3 regions of the Fictibacillus sp. 5RED26 genome follow, and region 1 is predicted to be linked to each of the others. Evidence: riboswitches for the same ligand, from Rfam matches in the RefSeq annotation. Region 1 holds a riboswitch; each other region holds the start of a gene.
What was found. Region 1 has a riboswitch for S-adenosylmethionine ahead of IHV10_RS22450 (methionine ABC transporter ATP-binding protein). Riboswitches for the same ligand answer to the same signal wherever they lie in the genome.

Region 1 (6,437 bases):
CAAACCAAAGCATTCTGGATTCTTCTCTACACCTTTATCGACTTTATTAAACGAGCTTGGGATACAAACTTTAATCCTATGCGGAGTAGCAGGTAACATCTGTGTCCTCTTTACAGCGAACGACGCATATATGAGAGGTTTTACTCTTTTTGCACCATCTGATTGTTCGGCTTCTAATATAGAAGAAGATAACGAAAGAGCTTTAATATTGATGGAAAAGACATTAAATGCTGATATCAGCATGAGCAACGATTTAAATTTACGAGCGATCATCGATCAGGCAAAAGAAAACAAACATAAAATGATGTACTAAATAGCATATTTACCATTAACTTTTTACCGATAATCTCACCACCTTTTCCAAACGTATGCTACAATATTCTTTGTCTGTAATTTTTCGTTTGTCATTTATAAGGGAGGAAAAGGAAGATGAGTTCAACCCCCTTTATCGCAGTTGAAGGGCCGATTGGCGTAGGGAAAACATCGCTCGCAAAAGCTATTGCTGAGCACTATAACTTTCAATTATTGAAAGAGATTGTAGAGGAGAATCCTTTTCTCGGAAAATTTTACGACAACATTGATGAGTGGAGTTTTCAAACCGAGATGTTCTTTCTTTGCAACAGGTATAAACAGCTTGAAGAGATTCAAGGGCAGTATCTATCTAAACAGATTCCTGTCGTTTCTGATTATCATATCTTTAAGAACCGTATTTTTGCCGGTCGAACGCTAAAAGACGGAAATCTTCATAAATACATGCAGTGCTTTGATATCCTTACTGAGGATATGCCTGTACCGAACGTGATCATCTATTTAAACGCTAGTCTTGATACGTTGCTGGACCGCGTACGTAAGCGTGGACGTTTTATCGAGCAAAATATGGAGCCGGCGTACTTAGAACAGCTAGCTGAAGATTACGAGACGTTCATGACTGCCTTTAAAAAGCAGCACCCGGAGATTCCTGTACTCTCGTTTAACGGAGATGATTTAGATTTTGTTGCGTATGAAGCGGATAAAGAGAAGATCTTTTCCTTAATCGATGCAACTCTGAAAAAAGGAGAAGTTGCGCGATGAGTAAACTCATACAATACGGAATCCCAAACGACGCTGTCATTACAGTGGCAGGTATGGTAGGTGCGGGTAAATCTACATTTACAAATGCACTTGCTGAAAAATTAAAGTTTCGTACATCCATGGAGAAAGTGGATAACAACCCATACTTAGAAAACTTTTATCATGATTTTAAGCGCTGGAGCTTCCACCTGCAGATCTTCTTTTTAGCAGAACGCTTTAAAGAGCAAAAAAGAATGTTCGATTATGGCGGAGGATTTGTTCAAGACCGTTCCATTTATGAAGACACGGGTATATTCGCTCGTATGCACTTTGATAAAGGCAACATGTCTGATGTGGATTACGAGACGTATACACATCTGTTTGAAGCGATGGTCATGACGCCATACTTCCCGCAGCCTGATTGTTTGATATATTTAGAAGGCTCTCTAGATGATATCTTAGCTCGTATTCAAAAACGCGGACGTAAGATGGAGCAAGAAACACCGGTTTCCTACTGGGAAGAGATGTACGACCGTTATGAAAAGTGGATCGCTTCTTTTAATTCTTGTCCTGTGCTCCGTGTGAATATTAACGACTATGATCTTCGAGACAATCCAGAATCCATCGATCACATCGTAGAAAAGATCGCACAAAAAATTGAAGCGAAACGAGAAGTTCGCTTATAAACATAAAAACCCCGGCTCTCATTCTAATGAGCCCGGGGTTTTGTTTGATTTTATTTCTTCATCCATTCTGGTTTTCCAAAGCCTTCGAACTCCTTATCGATCACTTCTTCAAACTCCTTCGATTCCACTACCTTTTTAATATCTTTTGCAAAAGCAGAATCAACATCTTTCGTGTTCACCACAACACGGTTACGGTACGTGTCGGGCATGTTCTCTAATTGGATCGCATCCAACAAGTCCATCTTTGCTGCGAGTGCAAAGTTACCAGGCACAGCTGCAACATCTGCACTTTGAACAGCACGTGGAAGCTGTGCGGCTTCTAGTGGTTTGAACACGAGCTTCTTAGGGTTATCCTTAACATCTTTTTCGGAAGCTGTCAGTTCATTGATTCCCTCTTTAATGGTGATCAGTTTAGCATCTTCAAGCATGAGCAACGTACGTGCTAAGTTAACAGGATCATTCGGTATTGCGACCGTACTGCCTTCTTTTATGTCCTTAACGGATTTGAATTTCTCAGAATAGAGACCCATCGGTGCTGTTGGAACGATGATAACTTCTGAAAGCTTTAAGTTCTTTTCTTTTGCGAAATTCTCCATGTACACTTTGTGCTGAAAAAGGTTAGCATCTAGATCCCCTTTTGATAATGCCATGTTTGGTTGAATATAATCGCTGAATTCAATGACTTTTACTTTATACCCTTTTTTCTCAAGTGAGGGCTTGATGGCTTTGTTGACCATGTCGGTGTAAGGTCCTGCTGTTGCTCCTAAGGTTACTTCTTTGTCTTTTGATGCATCTGATGAAGATGAGCATCCTGCTAAGCCGAAGGCAAGCAGTGCTGTTAGTAGTGTAAGTATGATTTTTTTCATGATGATCCCCTTTAAAAATTATTTTTGTTATTACATGATGTTTTTTTAGCGGTTGATTTCCGTTCCAGATGCTCCCTTTCCGGGGGGCGTGCGGTGAGCCATCTTATGCATTTTAAGATTTGCTCCTGCGTCTACAAGAATTACTACCGAAGTGAGCTTCCTCGTCGCATGCCTTGCGAGATGTTAATTCATGTAGAAGGCACGCTGATCCCCCAGGAGTCTCGCATCTTGCACTCCAATCAACTTTTCAATGAAGTCTTTTTAAACCTATAACCTAAACCTTTAAAGATAAATTTATCCTCGTCTTACCTTTAGTAAATAAATTTATCTTTTATTTACAGCCTTTGCTGCACCGTCTCCGATGACTTGCATGAGCTGGACGATTACGATTAATAGGATTACGGTTGTGAGCATGATTGTATTGTCGTAGCGGTAGTAGCCGAAGCGGATGGCGAAGTCTCCGATTCCTCCGCCGCCGACGATACCTGCCATGGCTGAATAGCCTAGCAAGCTGATAGCTGTTACTGTTATCGCTTGAACGATTCCTGGCTTCGCTTCTGGTAGTAGAACTTCACGGATGATCATCCATGGCGTAGCGCCTACTGCAACGGCCGCTTCGATCACACCTTTATCAATCTCTCGTAAAGAGGTTTCTACGAGCCGCGCAAAGAATGGGATGGCTGCAACGGATAGAGAAACTGAGGCTGCAGTTGGTCCGATGGTTGTTCCGGTAATGAGCTGTGTTAATGGTAACAACGCGACTAATAAAATGATGAATGGTACAGAGCGGATCAAGTTCACAAGAATGCCCGCTATCTGCTTGATCCACACATTTTCAAATAACAATCCTTTGTCGGTAACAAACAGTATAATTCCTAGAGGTAATCCTACAATTAATGAAACACCAAGTGATATAGCGACCATATATAACGTTTCAAAAAATGCTTTATTCAGATCTGGAAGGATATTCAAAATAGAATCAAGCAACTTTTTTCACCACCTCAAGATTTTCTATACGACTCTCAATATATGAGATCGCTCGCTTCACTTCTGCCTCTTCACCGACTAGTTCCATAATGAAGATACCAAGCGGTGTTTCCTGAATATATTCGATTTTTCCGTGAAGGATATTCCCTTTTACGTTAAAGTTTTGGAAAAGCTCAGAAACAACAGCCTCTTCTGCAATGGCTCCTTTGAACTGTATCTTAATCACAGTTCCTTTTCTATTTTTCAGAAGAGGTTCTGGCAGATCCATTTGAATTACAGAACTGATGAACGTTTTTGTGAGCTCTTTTTCTGGATTAGCAAAAATGTTGTACACGTCACCTGACTCGATGATTTCTCCATCCTGCATGATCGCCATTCGGTGGCAGATCTCTTTTACGACTTCCATCTCGTGCGTGATCAACACGATCGTAATGCCTAACTTTTTATTGATGGATTTCAGTAAGGAAAGGATCGATTTCGTCGTGTTCGGGTCAAGAGCTGAAGTAGCTTCATCACAAAGCAAAACCTTCGGATCATTGGCAAGTGCTCTTGCAATACCTACTCGCTGTTTCTGCCCCCCACTCAGCTGAGAAGGGTACTGATCTTTTTGATTCTCCAATCCCACCATCTTTAAAAGCTCGTTGGTCTTACTGGTGATCTCCTCTTTCGTTTTCCCAGCTGCTTTTAAAGCGAAAGCGATGTTCTCAAAAACGGTCTTCGCACTAATCAAATAAAAGTGCTGAAAGATCATACCGATCTTAAGACGCTCCTCGCGTAACTCCTTTTTCCCGAGCTTCGTAATCGAGATGCCATCGATCTTGATTTCTCCTGATGTTGGTTTTTCCAATAAATTAAGACATCGCAGCAACGAACTCTTCCCAGCACCGCTATATCCTACAATGCCAAAGATCTCACCTTTGTCGATCGTCAGTGACACATTCTTCACTCCGACGATCTCTTTGCCTTTTACTTTATATAATTTCGTAACGTCCTTGATCTCGATCATATGTCATCCCCCTTACAATATAAAAAAGCCCTCTTCATTTCATGGAAGAGGGCGAATAAGTAAACATCGACTTATCTTCCAGAATGAATCATCATTCTGCAGGAAGTAGCACCGTTCCTAATGGAGGTTGCCGGACGTCATAGGGCCTGATCCCTCGGTCTCTCTGAATAAGTATTGCATTATTGAATTAAGTTATAGTTGTCATCATACGCCCTGTCTAAAAGTTCTGTCAATACTAAATTTTATCACTTTAAAGTGTTAGCGCTTACATTCGTTGATATGAATGGTTGAAATATTTTAGGGTTTTCTATCGGTGTTTTTGAATGTGTATGATTCAATTCTTAAAAAGAAAAAACACAACAAAAAACCTCATCCGATAAACTCAGATGAGGTTGAATATGTATATGGAGGAGGTAGAGGGATTCGAACCCCCGCGGGTCGTTAAACCCCTGTCGGTTTTCAAGACCGATCCCTTCAGCCGGACTTGGGTATACCTCCGTGTGACTGACAAGAACTATAATAACATGCTGATAAATATAGTGTCAACGGTTTTCAAAAACTTTTTTTGATTTTTTATTTGTTTCTTTTGTAGGTATGCTTTTACGGTACGTGTTCTTATATTTGTTACACGTTCACCGATAAAACAGTGCTGTCCACCTGTGATCCATTGACTTTCACCTATGAATCATAAATTTTCACCGCTAGAACTCTTCCCACCACCTGGAAACTTGTTCGGACCACCGATAATGAAGCTTTTACACCCATTAATAGATAAAAGCTGACTCTAAAAGTCCCTCTGGGATACCTTTTAAGAGTCAGCTTCTTTCACTTTTTACTTAATTACTTCTTTGTTGCCCATATAAGGACGGAGAACTTCTGGAATGACTACAGTGCCATCTTCTTGTTGGTAGTTCTCTAAGATAGCAGCTACTGTTCGACCAATCGCAAGTCCAGATCCGTTTAGCGTGTGAACGAATTCTGGCTTCCCTTTTGCATCGCGACGGAAGCGAATTTGAGCACGGCGCGCTTGGAAATCTTCAAAGTTGGAGCAAGAAGAAATCTCGCGGTACTCTCCGTAGCTTGGAAGGTATACTTCGATATCGTACTTCTTAGCTGCTGTGAATCCTAGGTCAGCTGTACACATGCTGAGTACGCGGTATGGAAGGTTGAGCAGCTGAAGGACTTTTTCAGCGTGTCCTGTAAGCTTCTCGAGCTCTTCATAAGAATCCTCAGGTTTAACGAAGCGAACAAGCTCTACTTTGTTGAACTGATGCTGACGGATTAAACCACGCGTGTCGCGTCCTGCAGATCCCGCTTCAGAACGGAAACAAGCGCTATACGCCGCATATGTGATCGGAAGTTCGTCAGCTGTTAGAATCTCTTCTCGGTGCATGTTCGTTACAGGAACCTCAGAAGTTGGAATCAAGAAATAATCTTCTTCACGAATTTTGAACGCGTCTTCTTCAAACTTTGGAAGCTGACCTGTTCCTGTCATGCTCTGACGGTTAACCATGTACGGAGGCAGCACCTCTGTGTAGCCATGCTCATCTTCGTGAAGATCCATCATGAAGTTGATAAGTGCACGCTCTAAACGAGCTCCTAATCCTTTATAAAATGCGAAACGGCTGCCTGTTACTTTTGCTCCACGTTCAAAATCAACGATGTTTAGTTCAGTCGCGATATCCCAGTGTGGTTTCGCTTCAAAAGCAAACTCAGGAACATCTCCCCAGTGACGTACAGGTACGTTATCATCTTCTGTATCACCTACAGGAACACTTTCATGCGGTATGTTAGGTAACGTCAGCATGATGCCGTGAAGATCTTCTTCTACTTGACGAAGCT
Region 2 (6,437 bases), on a different contig from region 1:
ACCTAGGTTACCCACTCCCATATAGATCGCTAATGTATCAATACCGTTTGCTAGACTTTCCCATTTCAGTTCATCTTCTTCGCCTTTTTTACGATGACCTGTGACTACGGCATAGCTTGAAGCCATGTTTCGATGCGTAACAGGAATACCCGCATAAGCGGGTGCTGCAATCCCTGATGTTATCCCTGGAATGACCTCAAACGGTATGCGGCTTTTGGCAAGTGTTTCTGCTTCTTCTCCTCCTCTTCCAAACACGAAGGGGTCGCCACCTTTTAGGCGAGTTACTACTTTTCCTTTCTGAGCGTGTTTAACTAAGAAACTGTTGATCGTCTCTTGCTTCATGAAATGGTAGTTTGGCAGTTTACCGCAATAAATTAAATCGCAATCAGGTTTTGCATAAGAGAGCAATTCTTTGTTCACTAATCGATCATATAAAATGACATCCGCTTCCTGAATACAACGCAGACCTTTTACGGTTATCAACCCTGGATCTCCCGGACCAGCTCCGACAAGATACACTTTTCCCATCATCATCACTCCTTAAGGATTTAAAATCGTTTCACGTTCATAGAGCACAAAGCCGTTCCCCGTACGAATTCGTTTCTTTTCATAAAGAGAGATCTCATCAACTTCAGGCTGTTTCAAAAAGTACTTTTCGAGCTCGATGTCAACCAACTGAAAAGCCTGTTCATCTGTTGAAGCGGCTATCACAACAGGAATAACCTCTGATTTCAAAATCACTTCAAAACGGTATAAATACATAGCTTGACCCCCTTTTATGAGACTTTTTCTTCTAACTCTTCTGCGATTCGGTCCAGTTCTATTTGAAGATGTTCCAACCCGACACGGTCTATATAATCAAAAAAGCTTTCGGATGGAAGTTTCTTTTCTTTAAATACAGTGAGGAATCGTAAAAGTACCTTGTCAAGTGAATCTGCATGAAACTTTCCTTTAAGCTTTTCATTAAACTTTCCTCCATCATCAAGTGTGCCACCCACATAGATCTCAAAGGCTTGAACCATCTTCTTCTCTTTCGTTTTTAACAATACACCTTGTAGACCAATATCTGCGATCTGACGCTGTCCGCAAGAGTTAGGGCAACCTACCATATGAATGCGAACGGGAACATCGAGTGCTATTTTCTGATCAAGGTTCTCAGCAATTTTCCGCATCCTTTCTTTCGTTTCAACGAGTGCTAAGTTGCAGTACTCGATCCCTGTACAAGAGACGGAATGTCCTATAAAAGAAAGAGGCTGAGTAGTAATGCGTTTGAAAATGCTTTCTTTTAAAAGCAAGTCGACGTTTTCGTGTTTCACATTTGGAATAATTAAGTTTTGAGAATTCACCGTTCGAATTTCACCGTTTCCGTATTTCTTAGCAATTTCAGCAAGCTTTAAAACTTCATCAGCATGAAGTCGACCAACAGGTATGTTAAAGCCGATATAACTTAATCCGTCTTGCTTTTGAGGATGAACGCCATAGAAGTAACCTCCGTTCCAAGTTTTAAGAGCATCTTTTCCTTTAGAGTGAAGCGGTCCGGTATATTCTAATAACTTTTCTTTGAATTTATCTGGTCCCCAATCTGCCATTAAGAATTTCAGGCGTGCAAGGTGCCGTTTTTCCCGATAACCGTAGTCACGGAAAATCGTAGTAATTGCGATCGACACTTCTTTGACCTGATGCGGTTCAATAAACACATCAAGGGGCTGTGCTAAGAATGGTCTAGATGAAAGACCGCCGCCGATCTTTATGTGAAAGCCAGGAATCTCTTTATCTTCAATTTCCTTAAAAGCTGGAGTATAGGCTACACAGTTGATCTCAGCATGAGCACTATTGTTCACATTTGAACTAATGGACATTTTGTATTTTCTCGGCAAATTAGAGAAATCTTCATTATGCTGAAAGAACTCATAAACTTCCTTTACAATTTCAGTGGTATCGAAGAGTTCGTGTGGATCGATGCCCGCGATTGGGTTCCCCATGATGTTTCGCGTAATGTCCCCGCATGCACCCGCGCTCGACAACCCAACTGCTTCTAACCGATAAAAGATATCTGGAATCTGTTCAATCGTCAGCCAGTGAAATTGAATGGCCTGTCGTGTCGTGATATCGAATACGTCTCTTCCGTAATCTTTGCAAATATAAGCCAATGCTTTTACTTGTTCATAATTTAAAATGCCAGATGGAACATTGACCCTCATCATAAAATATCCATCTTCTTTAGGACGCTGCAGATAGAGCCCTGCCCACTTGAAACTATCCCATTCTTCTTTTGGGATAGAGGAGAAGCCGTTTTCTGCGTAATAAGGAATATCTTCAAATATTTTCAAGCCGTCTTTTACGAGCTTTTTTTGTTCGGTCTTATTAATCTTCGGATTTTCTGCCCATGTCTTTTCATATGCCATTCTCTCATTCTCCTTTTTATTTAGTTAAATCAGCTTCCTTTTTTCCAGAAGATTTAAGATGCTCTCTACAATCTCAGAAACGCTTTGTTCGTTAGTATATATGGTGAAATCTGGTGAAATCGGTTCTTCATAAGGTGAATCAATTCCAGTAAAGTCAGGAATTTCACCTTTTCTCGCTTTGCTATATAAACCTTTTGGATCTCTTTTTTCACATTCTTCAATCGGACATGAAACAAAAATTTCTATAAATTCCTCTTCTGAAACGATTCTTTTCGCCATTTCCCGATCTTGTATAAAGGGAGAGATAAAAGCTGTAAGTACGACTGTTCCGTTATCTACAAAAAGCTTTGATACTTCAGAAATGCGTCGAATGTTTTCACTTCGATCTTCATCAGAGAATGAAAGATCGCGGTTTAATCCATTACGAATGTTATCTCCATCCAATACATAGTTTCGGATGTTTCTCTCGTACAGTTCTTTTGCGAGCGTATTGGCGATAGTTGATTTGCCAGAACCTGAGAGACCAGTAAACCAAAGTACAAAACTGGAATGGTTGTTTTGTTTTCGCCTAGCTTCTTTTGAAATTGAACTATCGTGCCAAATGATATTGTGCGGTTTGCTCATTTGAATCTCCTATTCTATGATTTGCATCATTTCGATTTAGTCCATTTATTAATACCTCTACTACTTCTTTTCGGCTGAACGTACTAGGTGGAAGTTCTCCATTACGAAGAAGCTCTCTTACCTTAGTTCCAGATAAGATGACATGTTCTTCCGTTGGGTGTGGACATGTTTTCGAAGAAGCCATACCTTCGCATTTATTGCAATAAAAGCTATGTTCAAAAAACAACGTTTGGATGCCGATCTCATCTTCTGTAAACTGTGAAAAGATCTCTTGTGCTTCATACGTTCCGTAATAATTTCCTACTCCAGCATGATCGCGACCTACGATAAAGTGTGTGCAGCCGTAATTTTTTCTGACAATCGCATGAAAAATGGCTTCACGAGGACCTGCATATCGCATTGCTGCAGGAAATACAGCAAGAAACACGCGGTCAATAGGATAATAGTTTTTTAGAAGAACATGATAGCTTTCCATTCGAACATCAGCTGGTATATCATCAGACTTTGTTTCCCCTACTAGCGGGTTTAAGAAGAGTCCGTCTACAATTTCAAGTGCGGCTTTTTGAATATATTCATGAGCACGGTGAACGGGATTTCTCGTTTGAAAACCTACTATGGTGCTCCAACCTAATTCGTTAAATCGTTTTCTCGTTTCACTCGGATCGAGATGATACTCTTGGAACAAATTTTTCTTAATACGTCTAACAAGTGTAATCTCGCCACCTACATAAACAGAATGTCGTTCGAACAGCTTCTTAACTCCTGGATGATTTTGGTCGGATGTCTTATAAACTCGCTCTGCTTCAATTTGTTTAACAGGAGTATAAACATCACCTACTTTAAGAATCCCGTAGGTTACACCATCGTATGTTAAACGAACTTCTTCACCTCTTATAAGTGTTGATCCTGTATCAGAATCTACCGGTAACGTGATGGGCAAGCTCCAAACCGTTCCATCGCTGAGCCTTATATCGTGGACAACGGATTGATAATCTTTTTGGTTTAAAAATCCTTTTAAAGGACTATAAGCTCCAATCGCGATCAATTCAAGATCGCTGAGTGCAGTTGCATCAAGAATAATTTCTTTTTTAAGGTTGTAATGTGGTGTTTCAGGCTTGAACCGAGTGATTAATTGCCCTCCATGTGGCGTACTCATAATGTCTCTCTCCTCCTAGTATTTCTCTATTTATTCTCGTGAAGCCCGCATTCTCGTTTTCCTGTACCTGACCATCGACCGGCACGAAGGTCGTCTGCGTTAACAGCTGCCTGTGTACATGGCTCGCAGCCTATACTTGGATACCCATTGTCGTGTAGTTTGTTATACGGCAAGTCATGTTTATGTGCATATCGCCATATATCCTTCCACGTCCAATGGATGAGCGGACAAATCTTGATGCTTTTAAATCGCCCGTCCCGATTAACAAATTGCGTGTTCTGGCGGGTAGGTGACTGTTCACGGCGTAGACCTGAAAGCCAGGCTGTTACTCCGTTTAGTTCTTCTTCTAAAGGAATCACTTTTCGAATCGTGCAGCATTGATTAGGATTTAATTTCCAAAGCTCTTCACCGTGCTTACTCGCCTGTTCTTCAAGAGATAAAGTCGGTGTTTTCAATTTGATGCGAAGAGATGGATATCTTTTCTTCGCTTCTTCAATAACTTCATACGTTTCTAGAAAATGCAGATGGGTATCAAGGAAAACAATTTGAGCATGGGGCTTTACTTGATGAACAAGATCCACTAAGACGCTTCCTTCAATTCCGAAGCTGCACGCATAAACCAGATCATCTTCATACGTTTCATAAGCCCACTTCAAAGCATGCAGCGCGCCTTTTGTGGGGTTTTCACTATCAAAATCACGGGTATTTTCGTCCCATGTTTCGTACGTTAGCAATCTGCTACCTCCTTTTCGCCATAAAAAAAGCGGCTTTAACGTTTTTAGGGCTTTGCCCATTCGTTAAAACCGCCTCTAGTTTTCTAGTCAGCGAATTATTTAATTCTTATCTTCTCGTTCTTTTCAAGCTGAATCACTTTTCCATCTTGAACGACCAAAGTGATTGATCCAAATTTAATACTGCTCAGCATTTGTTGAAGCTGAGGAAGAAAATCGTTTGCACTATTTTCGTTCGCCACTCCACTGCCTCCCTTTCTAACATTCATATCTTTTCAAAGGCTCTTTCAAAAAGTTGTTGTTTTTTGTTGATTTATGTTTTGGCTTCATTGAAAAGTTGATTGGAGTGCAAGGTGCGAGACTCCTGGGGGATCAGCGGGACAGGTGAGACACCTAAGGACACAAAGTGTCGAGGTGGCTCACCGCACGCCCCCCGGAAAGCGAGCATCCTGGAACGGATATCAACCACTTTCAAGAGCAACAAAAGCCAAAAAACAAAAAAACCTTCCCATTTCGGAAAGATAGTGGAGGTAAACATATTACCTTATCTTCCAAAATGTAAATACATTCTGCTGGAGTTAGCACCTTACAATCGCAGGTTGCCGGGTTTCATCGGGCCAGTTCCCTTCACCACTCTGGATAAGAGTTTAAATTTTATAAAATCATAACATATCTGAAATGGATATCAAGACCTATTTTTTCATTTTTCTATTTTTACAAAAAATTTAAACAAACAGTTGACTTTTTATGTTTTTGAATCATATAGTATTAACTAAAATTTAATCCGTATCGCTGATCGGTAAACCGAAGGCTCTTAACACTTCTTGTTAAGGGCCTTTTTATTTTGAGGAGGAAGATTATGAAAAAGTTAATCGTATTGGCTCTAATTGGTCTTGTTGCACAGTTGATTGATGGTTCACTTGGTATGGCTTATGGGGTTACATCTACTTCATTGCTCTTAGTGGCGGGAATTGCTCCTGCGGCTGCATCTGCGTCCGTACATCTTGCCGAAGTCGTAACCACTGCCGCATCCGGCGCTTCACACATTAAATTCGGAAACGTTGATCGTCAAGTTGTTACTCGGTTAATTCTGCCGGGTTCAATCGGAGCATTTGTAGGTGCTTGTTTTTTAAGCAACCTTCCTGGAGATCTAGTAAAGCCATATATCTCTATCTTTCTAATTATCCTTGGGATTTATATCTTATATCGTTTTCTGTTTAAACTTGGAGAAAAGAAAGCAACAGCGAATGGTAAACCCTTTACGAAGAAACAACTTATTCCACTTGGATTATTAGCAGGTTTCTTAGATGCTACAGGTGGAGGAGGCTGGGGCCCGGTCACCACTCCGGTCCTTATGGCAAAACAGGATATGAAAACCAGAAAAGTGATTGGGTCTGTAGATACGAGCGAATTTGCTGTAGCTGTATCTGCTTCAATTGGATTCTTCATCGCCCTCGGCTGGGAACAAGTAGAATGGCTGTGGGTAGGGGCATTAATGCTCGGAGGAGTGATTGCAGCTCC
Region 3 (6,437 bases), on a different contig from region 1:
AAAGAGGAACTTCTTATGAAAGAGACATTTGACTTGATTGATTATGCACTGCAAAAAAGTGGATTAGAGGAACTTAAAGATCCGACTCAGGTTCAGTATTTAGGTGAAGGGGCTTGGCATCTTGCTTATCTTGTTCAGCTACGCACTGGAGATGCTGTGGTTGTTCGTTTTCCGAAAACAGAGGCGTATGGAAAGAACGTTGAGTTTGATGAAGAAGCCATGCACTCAGAATATGCAGCGACTAGAGCATACTATGAGCTAGCAAACCAAGTTAAACCAGGAATCTGCCCTGCCTTTTTCAATTATCATGTAGAAAAAGGCAGAACGTTTACCGTGGAATCTTATGCGGGGAAAGCAATCAAGCTAGATCAACTAACGGTTGTAGAAGCGTTTCATATTGGAGCGGAAGTTGGTGAGTTCTTTCGCAAGATGAATACTGCACATCATGGCTTAAAAGGGTTTGGTTATCTCTCATGGAACGGTAAACATATTGCAGGCAAATTTCAATCAGATGTTTCAGAATCTATGAAAGAAGAAAACAATGAATACATAGATGATTTCAAGAAATTTATAGAAACGTATGAGGGGGCCATTTCTTCATCAGCTTTAGTAGACCTACATGCTTGCATGGAGGATAGAGAGATTACGGATCATACGGTTGTACTTACTAATCAAGATACATCTCCAGAGAATATATTGCTGCATTCAGATGGCACTGTCTGTTTGATTGATCCTGTACCAATCTTATATAGCGGAGATTCGCTTGCTGGGAATTTTCTTAATAATTATCGAACGTTGTTTCCAACATTTTTTAATGCACCGCGTTATGCACGACATGAATTTGATCGCTTTGAAGACCGTTTGAAAAGAATAGCTGACGGATTTTTAGAAGGTTATTCTAACGGAGATCTAGATGTAAAGCGTCGAGTGAAACAAGAAGAGTTTATTCAACTTACGGATCTAACTGTAACTCATTGGCAACTACTTCAGATTGATGAATTATCGTCCGAACAGAAAATTCGTTACGGAGAAAGAGAAGCCATTGCCAATCGAATAGCGGAACTTGTAAAAAAAATCGAAGAGTTTCAATGGTTTGATGAAAAAAGTGGAACAAAGTTAGCATAACCGGCATAGCATGGGCATAATCTTAATTCAAAGCTGACAGTTGAACACTCATTCATTTGTATAACTTTTATGATTTTTCAAAAAACGGTTGACTTTCTAAAACATCTTACTCTATAATCCTATTCAAGAACAAAGTAAACATCAGCACGTTAATGTGTTAAACATAATTTGAATATCTCTTATCCAGAGAGGCGGAGGGACTAGGCCCGATGAAGCCCGGCAACCAACAAACCACATTTGGTTTGGAAAGGTGCCAATTCCTACAGATCTTTTTTGATCTGAAAGATAAGAGGAGGACCAAAACCCTCTTCTTAGGAAGGGGGTTTTTCTTTTTCCCCTTATCATACTTCAAGCACAAACATCACTTAGTCACTTATTTCATTTTAAAAATTGAATATAGCAAAAGGGAAAAGCATTAATCTTTATCCCTAGTTTTCCTATAGATTTTATTTGAATAATGAGAAGGAGCGATTATAATGACAAAATCTTTTGACGGATACGATATTGAAACATTGCTATTACATGGGGGCCAAGCGCCTGACCCAACGACAGGATCACGAGCGGTACCTGTCTATCAAACTACTTCCTATGTTTTTTCTGATACAGACCATGCGCAAAGCCTTTTCGCGCTTGATGAGCCAGGAAACATCTACAGCCGAATCGGAAATCCAACTGTTGATGTTTTTGAGAAAAGAGTTGCACTTCTAGAAGATGGTGTTGCAGCTGTAGCTACTTCTTCTGGTATGTCAGCTATCGCGCTTGCCATCTTAAACATCGCACACGCAGGAGACGAAATTATTGCAGCTACGAATCTATACGGAGGTACTTACAACCTATTTTCTACTACTCTTCCGAAATACGGAATCAACGTAAAGTTTGTTGATGCAGAGGATCCAGAGAACTTCCGAAACGCGGTTACTCCAAACACGAAAGCATTTTTTGCTGAAACGATCGGGAACCCCAGTCTTAACGTATTAGATATTGAGGCAGTGGCAGATATTGCGCATGAAAACGATGTACCTCTAATTATCGATAATACATTTGCAACACCATATGTCACAAAGCCAATAAGCTTTGGAGCGGACATCGTAATCCACTCAGCTACAAAATGGATCGGCGGACATGGAACCGCAATTGGCGGTGTTGTAGTGGATGGAGGACGCTTTAATTGGAATTCAGATAAATACCCAGGATTCACTGAGCCAGATAACAGCTATAACGGATTAAGATACGCGAATGATTTTGGAACATTGGCTTTCGCGACTAAATTACGCGTTCAGCTTTTACGAGATTTCGGAGCTTGTTTAAGTCCACACAATGCATTTCTCCTTCTACAAGGTTTAGAAACACTGCATCTACGAGTAGAAAAACATGCGAAGAACGCACAAGAAGTAGCGGAGCATCTGGAAAAACATCCAGCAGTAGATTGGGTTTCATATCCTGGTCTTTCTTCGCACAGAAGTCATGAGCTTGCGAAAAAATATTTAAGCAACGGTTTTGGTTCGATCGTAAACTTTGGAATTAAAGGCGGGCGTGATGCAGGACGTAAGGTCATTAACAACATCTCATTATGGTCACATGTTGCAAATGTTGGTGATGCAAAATCATTGATTATCCACCCTGCTTCTACCACTCATCAACAGCTGAGCGGAGACGAATTAGTAGCAACAGGCGTAACAGAAGAACTAATTCGGTTGTCGATCGGACTTGAATCCGTAAAAGATCTTACGAATGATCTTGATCGTGCGATACAAACGGCTACAGGAATCGGAGCGGATAAAACAGAAATCACGATTAATGACGAAGGTGTCATTCGTTGGGCATTGCAATCATCACTTTATAGAGCAGTTGAGAATGGACAGGAAATTCAACGACCTAAGACGCTAGCGATCGTGGGACTCAGTTCCAATCCTGCAAGACCTAGCCATCGATTAGCTAGAAAGATGCAGCGACTTGGCTATAAGATCGTTCCTGTTAATCCAAGAGAAACCGAAGTGCTTGATGAAAAAGCGTATCCAGATTTAAAATCCATTCCGTTTCCGATAGATGTTGTTCAAGTATTTAGAAGTCCAGAAGCAGCGATCGAGCTCGCAAAAGAAGCAGCGGTCACACAACCAAAAGTGTTCTGGCTGCAAGAAGGTGTCATCTCACCAGAGGCTGCAAAAATCGCGAAAGAAGCTGGTATTGATGTGGTGCATAACAGATGCACGTATAAAGAAGCACAACGACTAAGAGGTACCATTTCAACGTATGCGTGTGAACTTTAAAAATAGAGATAGCCGATTCATTTTTAGGTTTTGCTTTAATGATTCTTTGCTTGTTGATTGTAGTGCAAGGTGTGAGACTCCTGGAACGGGAGTCAACGACTTTCAAGAGTAACTCAAAAAATAGCCATACAAAAAGAGAGAAACGTGGAGGGAAATACATGATGAAGATTTGGCAAAAAGCAGCACTGGCTTTAAGCATAGCAGGCGCTTTAGTGTTAGCGGGCTGTTCCAGCAGTGCTAAAGAAGGTGAGAAGCCGGAGAAGATTAGACTTGATTATGCCTTTTACTCTCCAACAAGTCTAGCACTCAAAAAGTTTGGCTGGGCAGAAGAGACATTCAAAAAAGATGGCATTGAAGTGGAATGGGTTCAGAGTCAGGGAAGTAATAAAGCGCTCGAATTTTTGAATTCAGATAGCGTTGATTTTGGATCGACAGCTGGTGCCGCAGCTTTAATCGCAAAAGACAAGGGTGCTCCGATCGAGTCAGTCTATATCTATTCTCAGCCAGAATGGACAGCACTTGTCGCGGCAGATGGATCAAAGATTAAAGATGTAAAGGATCTGAAAGGTAAAAAGATAGCGGCGACGTTTGGTACAGACCCGCACATCTTTCTACTCCGAGCACTTGCAGATGCCGGCCTTTCTGCAAAGGATGTACAAATCGTAAATTTACAACATGCAGATGGTGCGAATGCTCTATTAAAAGGGCAAGTGGATGCTTGGGCTGGATTAGATCCACATATGGCGAGAGCAGAAATCGAATCCGGTGCTCAATATATTTACCGCAATCCAGATTTTAATACGTATGGCACGTTAAACGTACGCTCTGAGTTTGCAAAGAACCACCCGAAACAAGTAGAACAAGTCATTGAACTTTACGAAAAAGCAAGGAAATGGACGATTGAGAATCCAGAGGAAGCAACAAAACTTTTATCTGAAGAAGCGGGGATTAAAGAAGATGTCGCAAAAAAACAACTGCAACGAAACAACTTCGAGGAACCTGTTCCAGGATCACAGCACGAAAAAGCTATATCGGCTGCAGGCGAAGTTCTCCAAACAGAAGAGATTGTCAAAAAAGATACTAACATCGAAGATCTTGTAAAGAAATTAATCAATCCGAAGTTCGCAGAAAAAGTAATCAAACAATAAGGAGAGAGAGGAGGAAGTGTCGATGATTTCTGAAACACATAAGTGGAAAGTAGCACAGAGAGCTTCCCCTCAAAAGCTCTCATCATCTAAAGGCATATTCCAATTAGGTAGAGGAATTCTTATTGGTTCTATCTTGCCTATCATTTTATTAGTTGGGTGGGAAATAGCAGCTAGAATGGGACTACTAGCTGCGCACCTGCTGCCTGCACCAACCATTATTTTAGAGAAAATAATTAGCATGTATCAAGATGGCTCCCTGTTTGGTCACATCTCTATTACACTGACCCGGGTATTCTTAGGGTTTGCGATTGGAACGGTAGCGGCGGTCGTGATCGGTGCGATTGTTGGTTATGCAAAAACAGCAGAAAGACTTTTAGATCCGTTGTTTCAAGCGATTCGTTCTATCCCTTCTCTTGCCTGGGTACCACTCTTTATTCTTTGGATGGGGATTGGCGAACCTTCTAAGATTTCTTTAATCGCAGTAGGTGTATTCTTCCCTGTCTATTTAAATATTGTGGCAGGGATCCAAGGGGTGGATCGTAAGCTCATCGAGGTAGGAAGAATTTATAAGTTAACACCTTATCAGCTAACGAAACGCATTATTCTGCCTGCTGCATTGCCGTCATTCATCACAGGTATGCGCAGCGGCTTAGGTTTAGGGTGGATGTTTGTAGTAGCCGCAGAGCTTATGGGTGCAAGTGAAGGATTAGGCTATCTGCTTGTGGTAGGTCAGAACACGTACTCACCTGATACGGTAATTGCGAGCATCTTGCTATTTGCAATCTTAGGAAAGATAACGGATGCCGTACTAAAATGGATCGAACGCCGTTCGTTAAAATGGCAAGATAGTATAACCAATCAAGGATAGAAGGAGGGGAAACAAATGCTGAATGTGAATCGTTTAAAACGTACGTTTAATCATGACACAGCTGGGTTTCAAGATATTAATCTTTCTGTACAGGAAGGGGAAATCATTGGAATTCTAGGAACGAGTGGCTGTGGAAAAAGTACATTGCTTCGCGTGCTATCAGGACTTGATAAACAATATGAAGGGACGATTTCGATAGAGAATGGATCGAACAACCAGATCGGTATGATGTTTCAAGAACCTCGCCTTCTTCCATGGTTGTCTGTAAAGAAAAACATTTCATTCGGTTTGGAAAAAGAAAAAAGGAATACGGATAAATATAAAACGTATCTGGATCTAGTAGGATTAACGGATTTTGAGAACCATTACCCGAAAGACTTATCAGGGGGGATGGCACAGCGGACAGCAATAGCAAGAGCGCTTATCACTGAGCCTGAGATTCTATTATTAGACGAACCATTCAGTGCGTTAGATGCTTTTACAAAAATGCAGCTTCAAGATCTTCTATTATCCATATGGCAAAAAAAGAAAACGACGATGATTTTAGTAACTCACGATATTGATGAAGCACTTTATTTATGTGATCGAATCTTTATCTTAAAAGGGCAGCCAGGTGAAGTATATAGCGAAGTTTCAGTGGAAAAACAAAAACCCAGAACCCGTGGAGACGCTTACCTCTCTAAACAAAAAGCACACATCTTAAATTTATTAAACGTTGAAAAGAAAGCAGCAGGTGAACAGAAATGACAAAACTAGCCACCATTCATCCAGTCGAAGGAAATCATAATATTTCAGAAGACCAAAGGGATACAGCATTTTCTTGGGAAACTTTTATTGAAGAATTCAATAGGCGAAGTGATGGTAAGACGAATATGGCGTATGAATGTGTAGACCGTCATGTTGAAGAAGGAAGAGGTGAGAAAACAGCTCTTCACTATATTGACGACTCACAGGATATTAAAATTCGTTATAACGAGTTAAAGAAAACGACTGATCAATGGGCGGCGGTTTTGAAAAATCATGGTGTAA

Region 2: another riboswitch for S-adenosylmethionine. It lies ahead of IHV10_RS22775 (YezD family protein); the one in region 1 lies ahead of IHV10_RS22450 (methionine ABC transporter ATP-binding protein).
Region 3: another riboswitch for S-adenosylmethionine. It lies ahead of IHV10_RS01585 (PLP-dependent aspartate aminotransferase family protein); the one in region 1 lies ahead of IHV10_RS22450 (methionine ABC transporter ATP-binding protein).

Annotation. Positions count from the first base shown of each region.
Region 1 covers NZ_JACZDU010000016.1:4,894-11,330, forward strand. The annotation lists gene IHV10_RS22425 (isochorismatase family cysteine hydrolase) at 1-313, shown strand, start outside; gene IHV10_RS22430 (deoxynucleoside kinase) at 430-1,071, shown strand; gene IHV10_RS22435 (deoxynucleoside kinase) at 1,068-1,736, shown strand; gene IHV10_RS22440 (MetQ/NlpA family ABC transporter substrate-binding protein) at 1,787-2,602, opposite strand; gene IHV10_RS22445 (methionine ABC transporter permease) at 2,927-3,526, opposite strand; gene IHV10_RS22450 (methionine ABC transporter ATP-binding protein) at 3,582-4,595, opposite strand; SAM riboswitch class I at 4,664-4,769, opposite strand; tRNA gene IHV10_RS22455 (tRNA-Ser) at 5,001-5,093, opposite strand; gene serS (serine--tRNA ligase) at 5,428-6,437, opposite strand, start outside.
Region 2 covers NZ_JACZDU010000001.1:1,436,908-1,443,344, forward strand. The annotation lists gene cobA (uroporphyrinogen-III C-methyltransferase) at 1-528, opposite strand, end outside; gene IHV10_RS07465 (DUF3906 family protein) at 541-762, opposite strand; gene IHV10_RS07470 (nitrite/sulfite reductase) at 777-2,405, opposite strand; gene cysC (adenylyl-sulfate kinase) at 2,430-3,029, opposite strand; gene sat (sulfate adenylyltransferase) at 2,995-4,185, opposite strand; gene IHV10_RS07485 (phosphoadenylyl-sulfate reductase) at 4,212-4,919, opposite strand; gene IHV10_RS22775 (YezD family protein) at 5,015-5,158, opposite strand; SAM riboswitch class I at 5,458-5,562, opposite strand; gene IHV10_RS07495 (sulfite exporter TauE/SafE family protein) at 5,776-6,437, shown strand, end outside.
Region 3 covers NZ_JACZDU010000001.1:296,867-303,303, forward strand. The annotation lists gene IHV10_RS01580 (hypothetical protein) at 16-1,125, shown strand; SAM riboswitch class I at 1,302-1,417, shown strand; gene IHV10_RS01585 (PLP-dependent aspartate aminotransferase family protein) at 1,602-3,392, shown strand; gene IHV10_RS01590 (aliphatic sulfonate ABC transporter substrate-binding protein) at 3,551-4,540, shown strand; gene IHV10_RS01595 (ABC transporter permease) at 4,563-5,408, shown strand; gene IHV10_RS01600 (ABC transporter ATP-binding protein) at 5,424-6,155, shown strand; gene acsA (acetate--CoA ligase) at 6,152-6,437, shown strand, end outside.